3 regions of the Priestia sp. P5_B4 genome follow, and region 1 is predicted to be linked to each of the others. Evidence: predicted binding sites of a transcription regulator. Region 1 holds the regulator's gene; each other region holds the start of a gene.
What was found. The regulator Rex, encoded in region 1, represses fermentation and respiration genes when NADH is low (regulators of the CRP and FNR family bind a similar motif). The targets are predictions, from matches to a motif close to TTGTGAAATATTTCACAA.
Positions count from the first base shown of each region.

Region 2: the regulator Rex is predicted to act here: its motif matches at 1,813-1,830, upstream of AC1DRF_RS01200 (cytochrome ubiquinol oxidase subunit I).
Region 3: the regulator Rex is predicted to act here: its motif matches at 2,457-2,474, upstream of AC1DRF_RS06695 (L-lactate dehydrogenase).

Region 1 covers NZ_JBFULJ010000021.1:4,187-8,476, reverse strand. The annotation lists gene AC1DRF_RS04745 (lysostaphin resistance A-like protein) at 1-624, shown strand, start outside; gene AC1DRF_RS04740 (YdiK family protein) at 621-848, shown strand; gene tatC (twin-arginine translocase subunit TatC) at 874-1,629, opposite strand; gene tatA (twin-arginine translocase TatA/TatE family subunit) at 1,645-1,830, opposite strand; gene AC1DRF_RS04725 (redox-sensing transcriptional repressor Rex) at 1,884-2,522, opposite strand; gene AC1DRF_RS04720 (ABC-F family ATP-binding cassette domain-containing protein) at 2,981-4,290, shown strand, end outside.
Region 2 covers NZ_JBFULJ010000004.1:15,089-19,378, reverse strand. The annotation lists gene cydB (cytochrome d ubiquinol oxidase subunit II) at 1-340, opposite strand, end outside; gene AC1DRF_RS01200 (cytochrome ubiquinol oxidase subunit I) at 327-1,733, opposite strand; gene AC1DRF_RS01195 (threonine/serine exporter family protein) at 2,058-2,513, opposite strand; gene AC1DRF_RS01190 (threonine/serine exporter family protein) at 2,528-3,289, opposite strand; gene AC1DRF_RS01185 (LacI family DNA-binding transcriptional regulator) at 3,434-4,290, opposite strand, start outside.
Region 3 covers NZ_JBFULJ010000036.1:1,658-5,947, forward strand. The annotation lists gene AC1DRF_RS06690 (lactate permease LctP family transporter) at 1-1,413, opposite strand, end outside; gene AC1DRF_RS06695 (L-lactate dehydrogenase) at 1,476-2,432, opposite strand; gene AC1DRF_RS06700 (cation diffusion facilitator family transporter) at 2,765-3,640, shown strand; gene AC1DRF_RS06705 (methyl-accepting chemotaxis protein) at 3,781-4,290, shown strand, end outside.

The DNA of each region.
Region 1 (4,290 bases):
CCAGTTCGAACAGCGAATGTCATGCTTTTGACTTATTGGACCATCATTAGCTTTATCCTTGGTTTACTTATTGTCTTACTGCTGCTGCGCCGTGATATGTCCATGCGTATAGAACATGCGGGAACAACGGTAACTGTGGTCTGGTCAGTCCTTGGGGTGTTCCTGGCTATGGCTGGTCAAGCTGTAGCAGGTATGATTGAGCACGCTCTTGGCATTACCCAAGTATCTGAAAACACACAAAATATTGTTAATCTTGTTAAAGCAACGCCGTTCCTCATTGTCGTTACGTCTGTTATTGGACCAATTCTAGAAGAGATTATTTTTCGAAAGATTATTTTCGGCTCTCTTCACAAACGATATAATTTCTTTGTCTCTGCATTTATTAGTTCCCTTATTTTCGCTGCCGTACACTGGGATTTTAAACATTTGCTCGTGTATACAGCCATGGGATTTGTATTTGCATTCCTTTATGCAAGAACAAAACTAATTATTGTACCCATTATTGCTCACGTGTTGATGAATACAATCGTTATTTTATCTCAAACTATTTTTGCAGATAAAATTATAGAAATGCAAAAGCAAGCAGAACAAATGAAGTTTATTTTTGGAGGCATGTTTTTATGAAGAATATCCCTTTAACACGAGGGTTTATTTATATTATTATGGGGGTTTTATTCACCTACCTGGCTATTCAAAATGCTCAGGAAACCGTGTGGAATTTCCCCACGATCTTATTTGCACTCGTAGCCGCGTTCGATTTCAGATTTGCGGTGCGCATTTTTATCTTGCACTATAAAATTAAAAAGTTGCAGCAGCAATATAAAAATCAAGATGATTCATCTAAATAAAAAAACCACTGAAACAGTGGTTTTTTTACATACTAACATCTTCTCTTTCTTGCTCTGCCCTTGCCTTTAACACTTTGCGATACGAAATGCGGGAAATAATGATGCTGATTTCATACAAAATTAAGAGCGGCACTGTCACCATCATGTGCGAGAGCAATTCTGGTGGTGTAATAAGTGCGGCAATAACTAGCAGTACGAAATAGGCATACTTTCGAATTTGAGATAAAAACATAGGCGTGATAATTCCTAATCGCGTCAAAAACATGACGACAACAGGAAGCTGAAACAACAGGCCAAAAGGCAGTGTGAGCTGCATTAAAAAAGAAAAGTATTCATTAATGCCAATCACTTGGTTTACATTCAGCTCATCAGAAACGCGCGTCATAAAATCGACGACAAATGGAAACAACACAAAATAAGAAAAAGAGACACCGCCGATAAAGAGAAAAATGGAAACAGGAATATATCCAAGCGTTACCTTACGCTCTTTTTCATATAAACCAGGACTAATAAATGCCCAAAGTTGATACAGTGCAACAGGAGCTGCAAGTACACAGCCGATAATAACAGCAAACTGCATATAAATCTTAACTGGATCTGTTAGCCTAAATGCATTCATCGTTAAATTTTTTGCCTCATCAGCATGCTGTAAATAGACAATAACCTTATCCGCTATAAAAAAGCCGCCAATTGTGGCAATGACAAAGAAAAATAAAACAATTAAAATGCGCTTTCGCAACTCTCCTATATGATCATATATTGACATTTCTTGTTCGGTCATACTATGATCACCCTTTTACTCTTTGTCATCTACTTGACGCTGTTTATCTTTTTCACGATCTTCTGAGGCACCGCTAGCGGCATGCTTAAACTCTCTAAGCGTTTGCCCGACTGATCTTCCTAGCTCCGGTAACCGTTTCGGTCCAAAAATAAGCAGTGCTACAATCGCAATAATAATCCAACTACCTGCTCCAATCCCCATATTCCCACTCTCCTTATTAATTTAGACTTAAGGAAATCGTAACACAGTCCATCTTATTCAACAGGATAATTTTTCAAAAAGTAGACAAGCGACTGTAATTCTACAGCCAGATCAATATGATGCAGTCGAATCTCATCCGGTACGTTTAAGCGTGCAGGAGTGAAGTTTAGAATCCCTTTAATTCCGCAACTCACTAAACGATCGGTAATTTGCTGAGCCACAGTGGCAGGAACGGTTAAAATCGCKACTGAGATATCATCACTCATATAATCTTCCAATTGGTCAAGGTGATAAACCGGCACGTCGCCTACTTTTGTACCGACTTTATCTTCTATCACATCAAAAGCGCACTCAATTTTGGTGTTATTATTTTTAATAAAATTATAATTTAAAAAGGCCGTTCCCAGATTCCCTACGCCAATCAGTGCTACTTTCGTTACTTCATCTTGGTCTAACGTTTTACGGAAAAATGTAAGTAAATAATTCACATTGTAGCCGTATCCCTTTTTCCCTAATGCTCCAAAGTAAGAAAAATCCCGGCGAATAGTAGCAGAATCAACTTTCACTGCCTCACTTAACTCCGCTGACGAAACACGCTGTTTACCAGAAGCATGCAAGTTTTTTAAAAAACGATAATAAAGCGGCAATCGTTTAGCCGTTGCTTGTGGTATTTTTAATTGTTCAGTGTTCACGTTGTACCCCCTCAGTTCATGTATGTCATTACTAACATTTTCAAGTCATATTGCATTACCTTTCACAAAGCCTCAACCGCCTTGAGGTAGCGCTTCCAATTCTCTCTCTTTTCTCTTGTTTTATATATACTCCACTTCACACCCCGACGCCTTTTGTCTATCCAGGAATACTTAAAGTCGGTAGCTAGAACGAAGCAATTAGCCCTTCAAAGGATCCGTTTGTTAGTCATGACGGATTTTCTACATCCATCATATATAAGTTCAGAGATGCACTTATCTCTTATTTTAACATAGTATCCTGTATAAAATGTGCAGGTAAAATCATTTTATTTCATGAATCAAAACATTCGCTTCATCATTTGTTCTTGTCCCTCTACAAATTACAAACGCTTGTAGGAAGAACTTGTAGTTGAAAATATGTTAAAATACACTATGGATATACTACTAGAGGTGAAAAAATGATTATTCTACAATTGAACGGTATTACAAAATACTATGGGGCAGAACCCATTTTATCGAATATAAAGTTAGAAGTACAATCAAAAGACCGCATTGCCCTAGTGGGACGAAACGGTGCAGGTAAATCAACTTTATTAAAAATTATTGCTGAGCAGCTTTCTTATGACAGCGGAGAAATTATTAAACCTAAAGGTGTTTCCATTGATTATATGGGACAAGATACAGTTCTTGAGTCAACACTCTCCATATGGGAAGAAATGATGACAGTCTTTGCTCCGTTAAAGAAGATGGAAAAAGAATTACGTACGCTTGAAACGAAGATGGGCGATCCAGACATTTTTAATGATTCAGTTCAATACGAAAAACTAACCAAAGAGTACGATCAGCTTCAAGTAACTTTCAAAGATTTAGGCGGCTATCAATATGAAGCGGATACACGATCTATTCTTCACGGTTTCCGTTTCTCAAACTTTGACTATAGCACCCCTATTTCCTCCTTGAGCGGTGGACAAAAAACGCGCTTGGCTCTTGCAAAACTGCTTTTAACAAAGCCAGACTTGCTTATTCTGGATGAGCCTACCAACCACTTAGATATTGAAACTTTAGCATGGCTGGAACAGTTTCTGCAAGGGTATGAAGGAGCTATTTTAATTGTTTCACACGATCGTTACTTCCTTGATAAGGTCGTAAATCAAGTGTATGAAGTCACACAAAAAACAACGGTCAAGTACACGGGCAACTACTCTAAATACCTTGTACAAAAAGCAGAGCGATATGAAAAAGAGTTGCGTCAGTACGAAAAGCAGCAAGATGYAGTCGCAAAACTGAATGATTTTATTCAACGAAACATCGCCCGCGCATCGACTACAAAACGTGCGCAAAGCAGACGTAAGCAGCTCGATCGAATGGAGTTAATAAATCGACCTAACGAAGGCGAAAAATCAGCTAGTTTTTCGTTTGAAATTGAGCGTCAAAGCGGAAATGAAGTCTTAAATCTCGAAAACGTGTCCATCGGATATGATGAAAACAAATATGTTGTCCAAGACGCAAACCTTCGGATTAAAAAAGGTGAAAGCCTTGCGTTGGTTGGTCCTAATGGAGTTGGGAAATCTACGTTATTAAAAGGTATTGTGGATAAACTAAGCTTCAAGACTGGAACCATTTCTTTTGGCTCAAACGTAATGGTTGGTTATTACGACCAAGAGCAAGCTAATTTAACGTCTAATAAAACTGTTTTAAATGAGCTTTGGGATGACTACCCATCCAAACCTGAAAAAGAAATTCGTACAGCGCTTGGAAATTTTCTGTT
Region 2 (4,290 bases), on a different contig from region 1:
TTTTCCACGCTTGTTTTTCAACTTTCCCTCGAAATTCAAATGCTACACCGCGGCCAATAAGCGAAAGTAAAAGAAGAACAAAAAGAACATATGACCCGCTTAATAGCGTTGCATACCAGTTTGGAAAAGCGGCAAACATAGCACCGATTGCTGAAATTAGCCAAACTTCATTTGCATCCCAAAAAGGACCGATTGTATTAATAAAAGCTCGTCGCTCTAAGTCGTTTCTTCCTAAAAAACGAGACACCATTCCAATCCCAAAATCAAAGCCTTCTAAAAAGATAAAACCAACAAACAGAATGGATACTAGTAAATACCAGAATTCATTAAGAGAAAACATTGTATCCCTCCTTGGTAAACGGATCAGTTGATACTACTTTTGTATGTGCTTCGTGATCGTGATCTGGACCTTTTTTAATTTCTTTAACGAACAAGAACACCATAATCACAGCTAAAATTAAATAAAAGAATGAAAACGAGATAATAGAAAACAGCAATTCACCTGCTGTTACACCAGGAGACACAGCATCTTCCGTTTTCATATAGCCAAATACAACCCAAGGCTGACGGCCAATCTCTGTCATAATCCAACCTGCTGAGCTTCCAAGGAACGGAAAGGCAATGGCAATCGTCATAATACGCAAAAATAGTTTGCTTTCTTGAAGTTTTTTACGAGAAAGCAAGTACGTGCCCCAAATCCCTAATGCACATAATACGCCACCTAGACCAGCCATAATGCGGAAACTCCAAAATGTTGTCCGAACGGGTGGAATATAATTTCCTGCTCCATATTTCGCCGTGTACTGCTCCTGCAGCTCGTTCATCCCAGGAACAGAACCTGAAAATTTCCCGTATGATAAGAAGCTTAATAAATAAGGTATTTTGATTTCCCCCGTATTTTTCTTTTCATCGGGGTGAATATTTGCTGTCACCGTCCAAGCGCCTGGACTTCCGCTGTTTTCCCATAATCCTTCACTTGCGGCCATTTTCATCGGCTGTGTTTTAACTAAGTATCCAGCCTGTTCATGACCAGATAACGCAATTCCCACACCTGAAACTAACCCTACAATAATGGCAACTTGAAATGATTTTTTGGCAAAAGCCAAATGTTTTTTCTTCAAGAGCATAATGGCACTGACACCCGTGATAAAAAAAGCGCCTGTTGCAAACGAACCTAAAATGGTATGAGGGAATTCAACCCACAGCTGACCGTTTGTTAACAATTTAAAGAAGTCATTCATTTCTAAACGGCCATTATTCAGCTCCATTCCAACCGGATGCTGCATAAAAGAATTAGCCGTTAAAATGAAGAACGCCGAAAAAATAGTACCTAGACTAACAAGCCAAATACATAGACAGTGCAGCCATTTAGGCAAACGATCCCACCCGAAAATCCACAGTCCAAGGAAAGTGGACTCCATAAAAAACGCGAGCAGTGCTTCAATAGCAAGCGGCGCACCGAATACATCTCCTACAAACCTTGAGTACTCTGACCAGTTCATGCCAAACTGAAATTCTTGTAAAATACCTGTTACGACTCCGACAGCAAAGTTAATCAGGAATAAGTGCCCCCAAAACTTTGCCATCTTTTTATACTGTTCATCTTTTTTTACTACGTACATCGTTTCCATGATCGCTACTAAAAAGACAAGACCGATAGATAGCGGTACAAAGATAAAATGAAACAGCGTCGTTGATGCAAATTGAATACGTGATAGTATAACTGTATCCATCTTCTTTCTCCTTTCATATATAAGAACATTCATCATTTCCATAGATACTTTGCTCATTTCTGAGCATCTTTTACTTACATTGTGAAACATTGAGCATAATAATCCGAGAGATATGCTCAATGTTTCACATACATATGTAATATCTCTCTTTCTATTTACATAGTATAGTCCTTTCTATTTACATAGTATAGTCTATTTTTTTAGCTGTGCACGTACATTTTTTGAACGTTTTTAGACTAAAACGTGACTTTCTTGTGACAAGAAAGTGAAGGATCTCCTTATTTTTTTCATAAAAAAAGCACGCTCTGATTTGAGCTTGCTTCTCTATGGTCGATATTTTGCTTTGGCATTTAATTTAGACTGACGAATGATTTGGTTGATAACTTCAGAAAACACAATACCAATGGCAATTGAACCTGAAATCATAAAGGCTTTTGCTGCAAGACTAATCGCTTCATTATAGTTATTTTCTACAAAGTTACGCATGGCATCGTATGCTGTTCCTCCCGGAACCAGCGGAATAATACCTGCTACTGTGAAAATAATGATCGGCGTTCGATAAATTTTTGCGTAAATTTGACTAATAATAGCAATAAAGAAGGCCGATGCAACTGTGCTTGGAATTTCATCTACGCCATAGAACGTTAGCAAATAGTAAATGAGCCAGCCAATCATTCCGACAAAGCCACTTTTTAATAATGATTCACGTGGAACATTAAAGATGATCCCAAATGCTGCTGAAGCAATAAAACTTGTAATTATCTGCTCTACGATATGCATATGATGCCTCCCTTCTATAGAAGTGTAAATACAATGGCAATACCTGCACCGATAGCGAATGCCGTCAGAAACGCTTCTGCTCCTTTTGATAATCCAGACAGTAAATGTCCCGCCATTAAATCTCGCACTGCATTGGTAATGGATAAGCCAGGAACGAGTGGCATAACGGATCCAATAATAATTTTATCGATTTGCGTGCCTAGTCCTGAAGCGACTAAAAGAGCTGATAAAAGTCCAATAACTAACGAAGCGGTAAACTCAGCAAAGAAGCGAATCGGAATAAGACGGTGGAAATACACCACGGTTAAAAATCCGAGACCTCCTGAAAACATAGCTGGAATAAAGTCCGTCCATAAACCTTGAAACATGATTAAAAAGCATCCGCTAGAAATGGATGCAGCTGCAAGTTGAACCCATAGTGGAAAAGCTACGTTTGTTGCTTCAATTTCTTGTAGCATTTCATACGCTTCCTCCAAGGAGATGTTTCCTTGACTGATTGTTCTTGAGACGCTATTTACCATGGTTACTTTTTTTAAATCTGTCGTTCGTTCGGAAATACGAATTAACTTCGTTTTCGTCGGTTCTTTCGTTTCAAGTGAAAACATAATCCCTGTTGGCGTCACATAGCTGTGGGATTTTTTTATACCGTAAGACGCTGCAATCCGCATCATTGTGTCTTCTACTCGATACGTTTCTGCTCCGCTTTCTAACATAATTTTACCTGCTAGTAAGCTAACGTCCATAATTTCATATTTATCTAATTTTTGTTGTGTCATCAAATCGCTCCAAACATATTAAAGCTTGGTTTTTTCCCCTACAGCATACAGTGTATAAGAAAGAGGGAAGTGGACGCAATGGTTAATGCAAAAAAGTGTGGACTTTTTGTCTCACACTTTCAGGAATAGTATATACATTCCTTATCAATTCATACGTTTTGTGGTCTCGCGCTCTACTAATAAAGGTGCCATTTTATACTGTATCTGATCTATTTCTTGCTGATCCTGAATTTGTTGAAGTAAGAGGTTTACTGCTTTTTCAGCCATTTTTTCCATCGGTTGACGGATAGTTGTTAGTGGAGGATGCGCTTCACTAGCTTCTGTAATATCATCAAACCCTATAACAGATAAATCTGCTGGAACGTGAAGCCCGTTTTGCCACGCACAGTGTATCACTTTCAGAGCAATGTAATCTGTAGCACAAATAAGCGCAGTTGGAGGCTCTGGATGATGAGCTAGCTCATTTATAAACTGATATAGTTCATCTGAGTTATTCATATCTTCTTTCACAAACTTTGCGTTTGCTGACGGTACATACTGATAAAAAAGGGACAGACGGTGCTCGACTCCGCTTACAGCTTTTCCAACGAACCCTATATTCTTATGACCAAGGTCCGTTAAGTGAGCAACAGCTAATTGCATTCCCACCGCATCATCTACATGTACAATCGGCCAAAGTGCAGAAGAGGCGTCTCCTGTAAGAGAAACGTAAGGCGTTTGATATTGTTTTAATACATCTACAAACGGATGCTGAGCAACTACATAGTCTAATAAAATGACTCCATCAAACCAATGGTTCATCATAACATTTAATTGACGCTCAGCCGTTGTTTCTTCGTAATCCGTGTGTCCAATAAGAACGTCCATCCCTCGACTTTGGACTTGTTGCTGTACCTTTTTTAATAGTTCAATTAGAAACGGATCTTTTAAATCTCTAATTAATATCCCGATAATCCCTGTTTTTTGGGCCCGAAGAGCTGCCGCAAATGGATTCGTCTGAT
Region 3 (4,290 bases), on a different contig from region 1:
GGCAGTATTGGCCGCTACGAGAATAACTGGCAAGACATTAATTTGCTGAGCTGTAGTTAGCTGCAAGTTGCCGAACAGCGCATTATTTGATACGACAGATCCCGTTAGAAATACGCCGATCCAGCCAAGAAATGGAGATAAAAATGGAAAATAAGCGGCTGATGTAGCGAGCGCCAATCCAAGTGTAGAAGACTGTCCTGAATAATTTGAAATAAAAGCAAAAGCAATGACCATCATAATAGTAATAATAGGTCTTGATAATTCTTTTACGGTTTCTAAAAGAGTGGTCCATGCCACTTTTGGCGATACGTTAAGCAAGAAAACTGAAAGGATACAAGCAATAAGAATTGCTGTACCTGTTGCTGCAAATACGTCTATTTTTAAGATAGCAGCGTAAGGCGTAGGATCTTTTACTAAAGGCGCTGCTTTAATTACGTGATTGTGTAAAAATGGGACGTTAATAAGCAGGTTCATATGTTCAAGCATTTTTTTGACAAAAGAAATGCTCCAAGCCGTAACGAGTATCGTTAATAGAATAAAAGGAGACCAAGCCTTTAAAATCTGTTTTGGTGACAGGCTGAAGCTTTTAGCTGCTGCCGGGCTTGTTCGTTTAATATAAAAAGCAAGAGCAAGTAAACTCACAATAGAAGATGTGATATTTGGAAGTTCAGGGCCGATGTATGTAACAGTTAAATACTGTGTCAGTGCATAGGAAACGGCTGTGATGCTCGTTGCTTTCCATACGTCTTTTAATCCTTTTATCCCATCCATAATAAAGACAAGTAAAAAAGGGATAAGAAAAGAAATAATCGGAAGCTGCGTGCCAAGAAAATGAGCAATTTCTTTTGGATCTATGCCAGATACTTGTCCTGCGACAATAACAGGAATCCCCATGGCGCCAAACGCTCCTGAAGCTGTATTAGCAATTAAACATAGCGCCGCTGCTTTTAATGGTTTGAACCCAAGTCCAACTAGAAGCGCTGCTGTAATGGCAATTGGAGCTCCAAATCCCGCTGCCCCTTCTAAAAAAGCATTAAAGGAAAAAGCAACAAGCAGCATTTGCAAGCGGGGGTCATCCGTTATTGAAATAATAGATTGTCTGATGGTAGTAAACTGTCCGCTTTTGACAGTTAGCTTGTATAAGAACACCGCTCCGATAATAATATAGCTGATGGGCCAAAGTGCATACAGAAACCCATAGCCTGTGGCTCCTAAGATCATTGAGGCAGGCATATCATAAAAATAAATAGCAATAATCATAGAAAGAAGCACCGTAATACCAGCAGCAATATGTCCTTTTAATTTCAAAAGAGTTAAAGCAATAAAGAAAAAGATAATGGGGATGAGTGCAATTAGTGCAGAAAGCCAAATATTATCTAACGGATTATATACCTGAGTCCACGTCATATTCATACACCTCTACTACATATTTAAAACAAGGGAGCGGGGGAGTCCCCCGCAAAAATCTTTAGATGTTACACAAAAGCTCTGTCGCGAGTTTGCTTAAGTATGCTAGCAGAGTGCTCGAGCTGCTGCTGTTCGTGAGGGGTTAAATTCAATTCAATAATTTGACGCACGCCGTTTTTATTAATGATAGCTGGTACGCCGATATACACATCAGAAATACCATATTGTCCTTCTAATAAAGCAGATACTGTTAAAATAGAATTTTCATCATCTAAAATAGCCTTGGTAATGCGTACAAGTCCCATTGCAATTCCGTAATAAGTCGCTCCTTTTCGATTAATAATATGGTAAGCCGCATCGCGGGTTTGTTCGAATAGATGCTGCATATCCGGTTCTTTTTCAATAGCGGCAGTATTGATAAAATGTTCGAGCTTCACACCGCCAATTTGCGCGTGGCTCCAAACAGGAAATTCCGTATCTCCATGTTCCCCCATAATATAAGCGTGGACGTTGCGAGAATCTACTTCGAAATAGTCGCTTAACAAGTAGCGGAAGCGAGCTGTGTCAAGAATCGTTCCTGAACCAATTACCCGTTCGTTTGGTAATCCTGATACTTTTTGTGTAACGTGTGCGAGAATATCAACTGGATTTGTTGCCACTAAAATGATGCCGTCAAATCCGCTGTTCATAATATCTTTTACAATGCATTCAAAAATTTTAACGTTTTTTTCAACTAGATCTAAGCGTGTTTCCCCTGGAGCTTGATTAGCGCCCGCTGTAATAACTACTAAATCAGCGTCAGCACAGTCTTTATAATCTCCAGCCCAGATTTTCATCGGTGTGGCAAATGGCATTCCATGATTGATATCACGTGCTTCACCTTCTGCTTTTTCTTTGTTCATATCGATTAACACTAATTCATTGGCAATACCTTGATTCACCATTGAAAAAGCGTAGCTTGAGCCAACAAAACCAGTTCCGATAACAGCAACTTTTCGTGTTTTTGGTGTGAATTGTGTTTTCATTTGTATCATCCTTTGAATTTTATTTTGTGATGTTTTTCACAATGTTAGTGTAACAAGAATAAATTGCTTCAGCTGTGATAAAAATCACACCCTTTAAAAAATAGTAAACAATTTTACAGGGCGATTTTAAAAAATGTCCTTCTACATGAAGTGCCACATTTAGAAAGATCTTAAACGTTTAAAGTGTTGAGTAAAGGCAACTTGTTTTGCAGAAAGCTAAAGAGTTTAACATTCTCTATTTGTATGTTAGCAGCCAATAATGTTTCTATAGACCCACACGAAATCCATTTGTTACACTAAGTTTGCTTATTTTGAATAAAGGAGTGGAAGGGATGGAGAACTACTATGAGCAAGCCCAAAAAGGCGCTTGGGTTAGTATCTTATCATATATCTTTTTATCAACATGTAAACTTATCATTGCGGGTGTCACCGCTTCCTCTGCATTAAAAGCCGACGGTCTTAATAATGTTACAGATATTATTGCATCGATTGCTGTCTTGGTCGGCTTAAAAATCTCTAAAAAACCTCGTGATAATGATCATCCCTATGGACATTCCAGAGCGGAACATATTTCTTCACTTATTGCTTCTTTTATTATGATGGTCATCGGACTAGAAGTATTGGTTGATGCGGGTCAGTCATTATTTATGGACAAATCTGAAGCTCCTAATTTACTGGCTGCTTGGGTAGGTCTTGGAGCGGCTGCTATTATGGGTGGTGTTTACCGATATAATATTAAGCTTGCTAAAAAACTTGATAGCCAGTCTTTATATGCAGTTGCTAAAGATAATTTGTCTGATGCACTTGTGAGTATAGGGGCTGTTGTGGGAATTTTCGGCTCCCAATTCGGCTTGCCATGGCTGGATGTGGTAGCTGCTTTTGCTGTGGGAATTATTATTTGTAAAACAGCCATTGAGATTTTTAAAGAAGCGGCTCATTCCTTAACGGACGGATTTGATGAAGAAAAGTTAGGGCACTACAAAGAAAGCATCGAGCTTGTAGAAGGTGTAAAAGAAGTAGAAGATGTGAAAGCGCGCAAGCTTGGTAATCAAGTCGTGATTGATGTAACTGTTAAAGTAGATCCCCATTTAAATGTTATCAAAAGCCATGAAATTGCCGATCAAATTGAACATATGATGAACGATGAGCATCAAATTAAAGATACGCTTGTTCATATTGAACCTGATGCATACGAAAAGCAAAAATAAGACCAGCACGTTCTTTCGTTATGAAAGGATGCGCTGGTTTTATTTTGCGGGAATTTGAAATAAATCACAAAAACTTCTTCAAAAATGAAAATGAAAAGCCGTTATTAGTAATATAAAGATTTTTGTAGAAGGGTGAGGGAATGAAGAGGTTAAGTGCAAAGCTCGTAGTATTTTTTAGTGTTTTTATAGCTATTTTATTATTAGTTGTTTCAGGGGCTGTTTATCAATTTACCAAAACGCAAATAGAAAAAGATGTAGAAGTTCAGTCTCAAAGTCAAGTGAAAGAGTTAAAAGAAACCATTCATACATACTTAGACATGTATAGTCGTTCTTTGCTGACGTATAGTGAAAACGATGTAATTGTTAATTTTGTTAAGCAGGAAGGAGATCAAACAAACCAAGAGAAAAATCCGTATTTTACATGGAACACAGTTCAAAAAGAGTTTACGCAGTTTAAAGAAAAGTATCCAAACCTAGCACTTGAATACATAGGCACTCAAAATAAAGGAATGTATTCTGTTCCCAAACAAGAGTTTGGTTCAAACTATGATCCGACTTCAAGGGTATGGTACAAACAAGCAGTAGAATCACCTAATGATGTTGTTTATACGGATCCATATGAAGATGCAGCAACAAAAAAGACGGTCGTG